DNA from 2 places in the Flintibacter porci genome. Region 2 is predicted to be linked to the other one. Evidence: riboswitches for the same ligand, from Rfam matches in the RefSeq annotation. Region 2 holds a riboswitch; the other holds the start of a gene.
What was found. Region 2 has a riboswitch for FMN ahead of ribD (bifunctional diaminohydroxyphosphoribosylaminopyrimidine deaminase/5-amino-6-(5-phosphoribosylamino)uracil reductase RibD). Riboswitches for the same ligand answer to the same signal wherever they lie in the genome.
Positions count from the first base shown of each region.

Region 1: it holds a riboswitch for FMN, as region 2 does, so the genes downstream of both, ACEVJL_RS06830 (ECF transporter S component) here and ribD (bifunctional diaminohydroxyphosphoribosylaminopyrimidine deaminase/5-amino-6-(5-phosphoribosylamino)uracil reductase RibD) in region 2, are expected to answer to the same signal.

Region 1 covers NZ_JBHEVB010000005.1:107,570-111,777, forward strand. The annotation lists gene gltS (sodium/glutamate symporter) at 1-264, shown strand, start outside; gene ACEVJL_RS06820 (epoxyqueuosine reductase QueH) at 354-935, opposite strand; gene ACEVJL_RS06825 (SLOG family protein) at 932-1,444, opposite strand; FMN riboswitch at 1,599-1,724, shown strand; gene ACEVJL_RS06830 (ECF transporter S component) at 1,838-2,527, shown strand; gene ACEVJL_RS06835 (YjdF family protein) at 2,553-2,972, opposite strand; gene dinB (DNA polymerase IV) at 3,194-4,208, shown strand, end outside.
Region 2 covers NZ_JBHEVB010000013.1:32,278-36,485, forward strand. The annotation lists gene ACEVJL_RS12995 (bifunctional 3,4-dihydroxy-2-butanone-4-phosphate synthase/GTP cyclohydrolase II) at 1-630, opposite strand, end outside; gene ACEVJL_RS13000 (riboflavin synthase) at 655-1,302, opposite strand; gene ribD (bifunctional diaminohydroxyphosphoribosylaminopyrimidine deaminase/5-amino-6-(5-phosphoribosylamino)uracil reductase RibD) at 1,283-2,389, opposite strand; FMN riboswitch at 2,546-2,660, opposite strand; gene ACEVJL_RS13010 (alanine/glycine:cation symporter family protein) at 2,849-4,208, opposite strand, start outside.

The sequences.
Region 1 (4,208 bases), on a different contig from region 2:
GTCCTGATGTTCTTCTTCGCCCGCTTTGTGGTGTACAACATCATGGGCCACGACTACGAGGCTGCCGTCATGACCGCCGCCTTCTGTGGCTTCGGTATGGGCGCTACTCCCAACGCCATGGCCAACATGCAGGCTGTTACCAAGCGCTATGGTCCCGCTCCTCAGGCCTACTTCATCGTGCCTCTGGTCGGCTCCCTGTTCATCGACTTCTTCAACGGCCTGATCATCACCGGCTTCCTGAACGTCCTGCCCATCTTCGGCTAAGTTCAGAAAGTTTCCCAGCCAAACGAAAAAGCCAGTCCCAATCGGGACTGGCTTTTTTATATTTAAAATATTTAAAAGAAAAAGCAGCATTAAGTCAGGCCGGCGTTTTCCTGCTCCCGGCGCTTGGCCTCCTTCTTCCACTTGGCGGCCATGTAGCGCTCCTCCTCGCTGAAGATGCATCCGCAGTACTTCTGCATGTAGAAGCCGTGCTCCCGGGCAAAATCCTGTCCCTCTCGGAAGAGAGGGCGGAAGTCCCGGTAGAGGAATTCTACTCCATATTGCTGTCCCATCTCCCGGGCAATGGCGGCGATGGCGTCATGCTTCTGGTAGGGGGAGATGAGAAGGGAGGTGGTGAAGGAGTCAAAGCCGTGCTCGGCGGCATATTTTGCGGTCTCTTCCATCCGTACCCGGTAGCAGTAGGCGCAGCGGCCGTCGATGTTGTCGGCTACGTTGGTAATAAAGGAGCGCAGGTCATACCGGCCACCGATGATCAGCTTCATGCCGATTTCCTTGGCGTAGCCCTCCAGAGTGGCCTTCCGGGCCTGGTACTCGGTATAGGGGTGGATGTTAGGGTTAAACCAGAAGCCGGTGACAGAGTGTCCCTCCTCCCGCAGCTGGGCGATGGGGCGGTTGGCGCAGGGGGCGCAGCAGATGTGCATGAGCGTGTTCATGTTTCTTCCTCCAGTGGTACCGGATGGACCAGCAGGCCCTTCCGAATAGCATATAACAAAGTTTGGGCCGTGCCCCCCTGGGGCACGCCGTTGTAGACGGTGAGAATGTGGGCGGCGTGGTCCACCATGTAGCGGTTGCGGCGCATCATGCAGAAGCGGTCGTAGCGGTGCTGTACCAGAGTCTCATAGTCGCACCGGTCCAGAATGGACTGATAGCGCTCCTGCTCTTTCTTGGGCCAGCTGTGGGCCTGACTCTCGCAGGGGCGGGCACACTCCAGGGTGACTCCGGGCCGACGCTCCCGCAGAGCGAGTACCGCCTCGGCAAAGTAGAGATCAGCTCCCCGGGCCATGCCGCAGATAAAATGGCGGACGCCTCCGTCATAGACCTGCATCAGGGCAGCGTCCAGCCGCTGCTTCAGTGCCATGCAGCGCGGGTCGTCCTCGTGGGTGCCCCAGGGCAGCTTGTCCGGGCGGTGGCCGGTAAAGCAGCAGGTGGTGCTCTTGTCCATGGCAGGTCCTCCTCTCCGACAGGGATTTGGAATCATTGTAATATAGCAGAAAGGGAAAGTCAACGGAGAGTCGAATACTTGTTCTAATTTGCCGAAAAACGGGGGGTTGCAATTTTCTTTGCGCCGTGTATAATAAGACATGGACAACTGAATGATATGTCTTCAGGGCGGGGTGAAATTCCCCACTGGCGGTATAGTCCGCGACCGGACCTGCAAGCAGGTCCGCTGACCCGGTGAAACTCCGGGACCAACGGTATAGTCCGGATGGAAGAAGATGTGTGTCAAAACAATAGTGTGTGCCGTTCCGGCATGCATAAAGCGCACCTCCTTGATTGTTTTACACCTGGAAGACATGCTCTTTCAGATGTATCAAACAAAAAGGAGTGTTTTTTTATGTCCGCACCTTCCATGACCAGCACCTCCGCCCGCTCCAGAATGAATACCAAAGTGATGGTGAGCATGGCCATGCTTACCGGAATCGCCTACATTGTGATGCTGGCCTCCAAGCTGATGCCCAGCGTCATGTTCCTGGATTTTGACTTCAAAGATGTGATCATCTGCATCGGCGGCTTCACCTTTGGCCCCATGGCTGCCGCCATCATCTCCATTCTGGTGGCGTTTATCGAGATGATCACCATCAGCACCACCGGTCCCATTGGCTTTATCATGAACGCCCTGGCTACCTGTGCCTTCTGCTGCACCGCATCCTTCATTTACAAAAAGATGCACACCAAGAAGGGCGCTGTGCTGGGCCTGGCCTGTGGTGTAGTCGCCCTGACCGCGGTGATGCTACTGTGGAATTACCTCATCACCCCCCTGTACATGACCGGTTTCTCCCGGGCGGATGTGGCGGCCATGCTGCCCACCCTGTTCCTGCCCTTTAACCTGGCCAAGGGCGGCATGAATATGGCGGCTACCCTGCTCATTTATCCCCCTGTGGTGGCTGCCCTGCGGGGCGCCGGCGTGGTGCCTCCCTCTCAGAGCACCCAGGCCAAGAAGATCAGTGCTGGTTTCGCGCTGTTCTCTCTGGCTCTGCTGGCCACCTTTGTGGTGTTTGCTCTGGTGCTGGCCGGTGTAATCTGATTTTATAAAATAAAGCGGCGCGGGCTTAATGCCCGCGCCGCTTTTCGCGCTTTTTTTCCTGACGGAGCCGGAAGCGTTCCTCCTGTGTCTGCCGTTTTTGGGCGGCCCGGCGGGCCTGTCGCTCCAAACCAACGGCCTCCCGCTGACGGGCGAGGGACTCCTGGGCTTTGGTACCCAGTCCCTTTGGCTGGGTGGCTTTGGCGGCTTCCCGCTGCATCCGCTTTGGATTAGCCAAGGCCGGCCGGGGGGCTGTCTCTGGTAAGACAGGGCCAAAGGGCAGCCGGGGCCACTCTCTCTGGAGCCACTGGTACAACTGGGCGTCGGTGGGCTCCGCCCCAAAAACCACCCGGGCGGCCTGGTAGCCGTCCTGACTCCAGCGTTCGGCAATGCCCACCCAGAAGGGGGGCTGGAACAACACAGTGAACTGGCTGATGTTCCGTTCCATATTCAGTTTCCTCCCATAAAAATGTGAATATGGAGAAGGGACGACCCGGGAGGGAAGGCTACTGACGGGAGCGCGGCCCGCGGACGGACTACCAACCGCCCTGTGTTTTTATCTCCACCCCCATTGTATCGGGGAGAGAAGCGGATGTCAATGGAGAAAACAGAACGTTTGTTTGACATAAATGGGCGGACGCGCTATGATAAAGAAAAGGGGGTGGGGCCGTGGAGCGGGTGATTTTCCACTGTGATCTGAATAGCTTTTATGCCTCGGTGGAGCTGCTGAGCCACCCGGAGCTGCGCCACCTGCCCGTGGCGGTGTGCGGCGACCCGGAGAGCCGCCACGGCATCATCCTGGCCAAAAATGAGCCAGCCAAGCGGTTCGGGGTAAAGACTGCCGAGACCATCTGGCAGGCACGGAAAAAGTGCCCGGACCTGGTGCTGCTGCCCGCCCACCACGACCGGTACCGGGAATACTCCCGGCGGGTCAATGAGCTCTACCAGGAGTACACCGATCTGGTGGAGCCCTTCGGCATCGACGAGAGCTGGCTGGATGTCACCGGCACCCTTCACCTCTTCGGCGGGGACCCGGCAGCCCTGGCCGACCGCCTGCGGGAGCGGATGCGGGGAGAGCTGGGACTGACCATCTCGGTGGGGGTGTCCTTCAACAAGGTGTTTGCCAAGCTGGGCAGCGACTACAAAAAGCCTGACGCCACCACCTGCATTACCCCGGAGAACTTTCGGGACATCGTCTGGCCTCTGCCGGTGACCGACCTACTGTTTGTGGGCCGGGCGGCGGGGCGCACGCTGGAGAAGTTTGGGGTGCGCACCATCGGGGAGCTGGCCCGGTTTGAGCGGGAGGCCCTCTATCAGCTGTTGGGGCGGCCGGGAGCCCAGCTTCACGACTATGCCAACGGCCTGGACCGGGCTCCGGTGGCTCCGGCGGGGGAGCACGCGCCCCCAAAGTCGGTGGGCAACGGGCTGACCTTCCCTAAAAATCTCCAGGGACGGGAGGAGATCGCCTCCGGCATTGCCATGCTCTCCGACCAGGTGGCCGCCCGCCTGCGCCGCCATGGTATGAAATGCGGCGGGGTGGCTCTCACCGTTCGGGACCCGGATTTTCGGGATGTGAGTCGCCAGAAGCGGCTGGACCGGCCCACCAATCTCAGCCGGGAGCTGGCCCGGGAGGCCATGGACCTGGCCGACCAGTTGTGGAATATGAGCCTGCCGGTGCGGGCGC
Region 2 (4,208 bases):
CTCCCGCACCACGTGCTTGTCGTGGAGGCGGCAGTAATCCTGGAGTGCCTTGATGGTGATGACCTTCAGGCCCCACTCCTGGGCCTTCTCCAGAAGCTCGGTAGTGCGCATCATGGTACCGTCGTCCCGCATGATCTCGCAGCACAGGCCGCAGGGGGTCAGCCCTGCCAGACGGCACAGGTCCACCGTAGCCTCGGTGTGGCCGTTGCGGGTGAGCACGCCGCCCCGCCGGGCCACCAAGGGGAACACATGGCCGGGCCGGCGCAGGTCCTCAGGCCGGGTAGCCGGGTCTACACATTTGCGGCAGGTGTAGCCCCGCTCCTGGGCGGAGATGCCGGTGGTGGTGTCCACGTGGTCGATGGAGACAGTGAATGCGGTGCAGTGGTTGTCGGTATTTACCTTTACCATCTGCTCCAGCCCCAGACGGGCAGCCACTTCCTCGCTCATGGGGGTGCAGATGAGCCCTTTGGCGTGGACGGCCATGAAATTCACATTCTCTGTAGTGGCAAACTGAGCCGCGCAGATAAGGTCCCCCTCGTTTTCCCGGTCGGGGTCGTCAATGGTGATAATGAGGTGGCCCGCCCGCAGTTCTTCCAGGGCTTCCTCCACGGTGCAATAGGGATGTTCCATGGTTAAAATCCTCCTTGTATGTGCTTAAAATCCATGCTGTGCTAAAAATTCCAGCGTGAGGGAGCTCTTGGCCGTCTCTTGGGGCTGGGGCCGCAGCAGCTTCTCCACGTACTTTCCGATCACGTCGTTTTCTAAATTCACTGTGTCGCCGGGCCGCTTCTCACCCAGGGTGGTGACAGCCACTGTGTGGGGGATGGCGGAGATGGAAAACCAACTCTCCCCCACTTCCGCCACCGTCAGGCTGATGCCGTCGATGGCGATGGAACCCTTCTCCACGATGTAGCGAAGCAGCTCCTGAGAAGCGGAAATGGTGTACCATACCGCGTTATCGTCCTTCCGCAGGGCGGTGATAGTGCCGGTACCGTCAATATGGCCGGAGACGATGTGTCCGCCGAAGCGGCCGTTTGCTGCTATGGCCCGCTCCAAATTCACGTGGCTGCCCACCGTCAGACTGCCCAGGGACGAACGGTTCAGGGTCTCGTGCATCACGTCGGCGGTAAAGCCGCCGCTGTCCACGGTGGTAGTGGTGAGACACACCCCATTGACCGCCACACTGTCCCCAACCTTCAGGTCAGACAGGATATCCTTCGCCGCAATGGACAGTACCGACGAGTGCTGTCCCCGGCGTACGGAGCGGATGCTCCCCAATTTCTCAACGATCCCGGTAAACATGGTGTTCTACCTCGCTCTCCAGCAAAAAGTCGTCCCCCAGGGGGGTGATGGTGGTGTTGATGAGCCGCACCGCCTGGTCGGGGGTCTCCACCCCCAGCCCTTCCACTGGGGACTTGGCCGCACCGCCGCCAAAGAGTTTGGGCGCGATGTAGGCCTGCACCTTTTGAACCAGTCCCTGCTCCAGAGCGGACCAGTTCAGGGTGCCTCCCCCCTCCAGCAGGACGCTGTCGATATTCTCCGCTCCCAAGTGATCCATGAGGGCGGCGAGATCCACATATCCCCCCCGCTCGGGCAGCACCCACACCTGGCATCCAGCGGCCTCATAGATGGCCCGGCGTGCTTCATCAGGGCAGGCGGTAGCCAGGATGGTGGGCACCTCCTTTGCGGTGCGGACGATCTGGCTCGTCAACGGCGTACGTAAATGAGTATCGCAGATGACCCGGATGGGGTCCCGTCCTCCCTCCATGCGGCAGGTGAGCAGCGGGTCATCGGCCAACACGGTCCCCACGCCGGCCAGAATGGCCCGGTAGCGGTGCCGATCCTCATGGACCCGCTTTCGGGCCGTTTCCCCGGTGACCCATTTCGACGCCCCGGTGCGGGTGGCGATCTTTCCGTCCATGGTCATGGCGTATTTCAGAACCACATAGGGGCGGCGGGTGGTGATGAAGTGGAAAAATACCTGGTTGAGGTCGTCGCAGGCCTCCTTGCACACCCTGGTCTCCACCTGGATGCCGTGCTCCCGCAGAAGTCCAAGTCCTTTGCCCGCCACCAGAGGGTTTGGGTCATTGGAGCCCACCACCACGCGGGTAATACCTGCGTCCAGAATGGCCTGGGTGCAGGGCGGTTGGCGGCCCTGATGACAGCAGGGCTCCAATGTGACATAGAGGGTTGCTCCGGCGGGCGAACCGGTACAGTTTTTCAGCGCCTCCCGCTCCGCGTGGAGCTCTCCGTACCGGGTGTGCCACCCTTGTCCGATGATCTCTCCATCCTTCACCAGAACAGCTCCTACCATGGGATTGGGTGAGGTCCAGCCCATTCCTCGCCGGGCCAACTCCAGGGCCAGGTTCATATAGTCGGTATCGTTCATCCTGTGCCTCCTGAAAAAGAAAATGCCTTGAACGGAATCGTTCAAGGCATCATGGTACAGGAAAACGGATCAAAACCTGCCGCAAAAAAAGAAAACTCCGGAATGATACCATTCCAGAGCAACTTCATGCGCGCAGGTATATGACTCCCCGCAGTACACGATCTTCTTCCATCCAGACTATACTGTCGGCCCCGGAATCACACCGGGTCATGCCTTTCGGCTCGTGGGCTATACCACCGGTGGGGAATTGCACCCCGCCCTGAAGATCCTGATTCAATTTACCACAGTATACTGCCAACGGCCGTTCTTGTCAATTCCCCCAAAAAAGTCGCAGTACCCCCTTTGTCATATGGAAGATACACAATTCCTTTCTCTCACAGCATATGATACGCCCGGGGCCAAAAGCAGAAGCTTTCAGCCCCGGGCGCATATGAGGAAAAAAGGTTGGCACGTTTGGGATTACTTCTTCGCGTGCTTTCTCGCCTTATCCCGCAGGTAATACTGCTCACCGGTAAAGAACTCGTTCTTCAGATCCCTCACCTCGCCGCTCAATGCAATCAGCGCAATCATGTTGGGCAGGATAACCAGAGCCAGGAAGAAGTCCAGGAACTGATACAGGAACTCCAGGCCGCCGAACACACCGAAGAGGATGGCAGCGATGTAGATAAACTTCCAAATACGAGAGAACTTGTAACCAAAGAGGAAGCGGGCCTGACGCTCACCGTAGAACACCAGCACGATGACGGTGGACAGCACGAAAAGCAGGATGGAGATGGTAACCACATAGTCGCCCACCTTGCCGAACACGGTCTGGAAGGCCATAGAAGGCATAGCGGCAGCCTCGCTGGCAGGAACGGCCTGCCAAGCGCCGGTGACCAGCACCACCAGAGCGGTAACGGTGCAGACGATCAGAGTGTCCAGAGTGATCTCAAAGATACCCCAGAAGCCCTGACGGACAGGGTGGTCGGTTTGAGCGGTGGCATGGGCGATGGGAGCGGTACCCATACCGGCCTCGTTGGAGTAAGTGCCGCGGGCGGCGCCCCAGCGAAGGGCCAGAGCCAGAGTGGAACCGGCAAAGCCGCCCACAGGAGCCATAGGAGCAAAGGCGCTTTCAAAAATCAGGACAAAGACGCCGGGGAGCTTGTCGATGTTGACGCCGATAACCACCAGAGCACCGATAACATAGATCAGAGCCATAACGGGAACCAGGCGCTCGGTAACCTGAACCAGACGCTTGGTGCCGCCCACCACGATGACCAGAACGATCAGGGCCATGGCGATGCCGGTAGCGATGTCAGGAATACCCAGGGTGGCTGCGTTCTGCGCAGCGGAAACGGCCTGAGTAGAGATGGACGGGATAATCTCGATCATCAGGAAGAAGGCAAACCAGCCGGCCAGGAACTTACCCAGGGCCTTGTTCTTAAAGCCTTTGGCCAGGTAGTAGGTCGGTCCGCCTACATACTCGCCGCTGGCATCCTTTTCCCGGTACTTGATGCCCAGAACGATCTCAGAGAACTTGGAGGCACAGCCCAACAGGGCAATGATCCACATCCAGAACACGGCACCCGGGCCGCCAAATGCAATGGCTACCGGAACACCTACGATGTTTGCCGCGCCGATGGTGGATGCGATGGCCGCCGTTGCGGCCTGGAAGGGAGAAATTGCGTTGGGATCTTCGGGCTTTTTCATCATCTGTCCGAACGTCTGTCCCCACATGTAAAACAGATGCCGGAACTGGAAAAACCCAAGACGAATGGTGAGGAACAGGCCGCCGCCGGCCAGGATAATCATGAGCGGGGGACCCCAAAGCCAGTTGGTA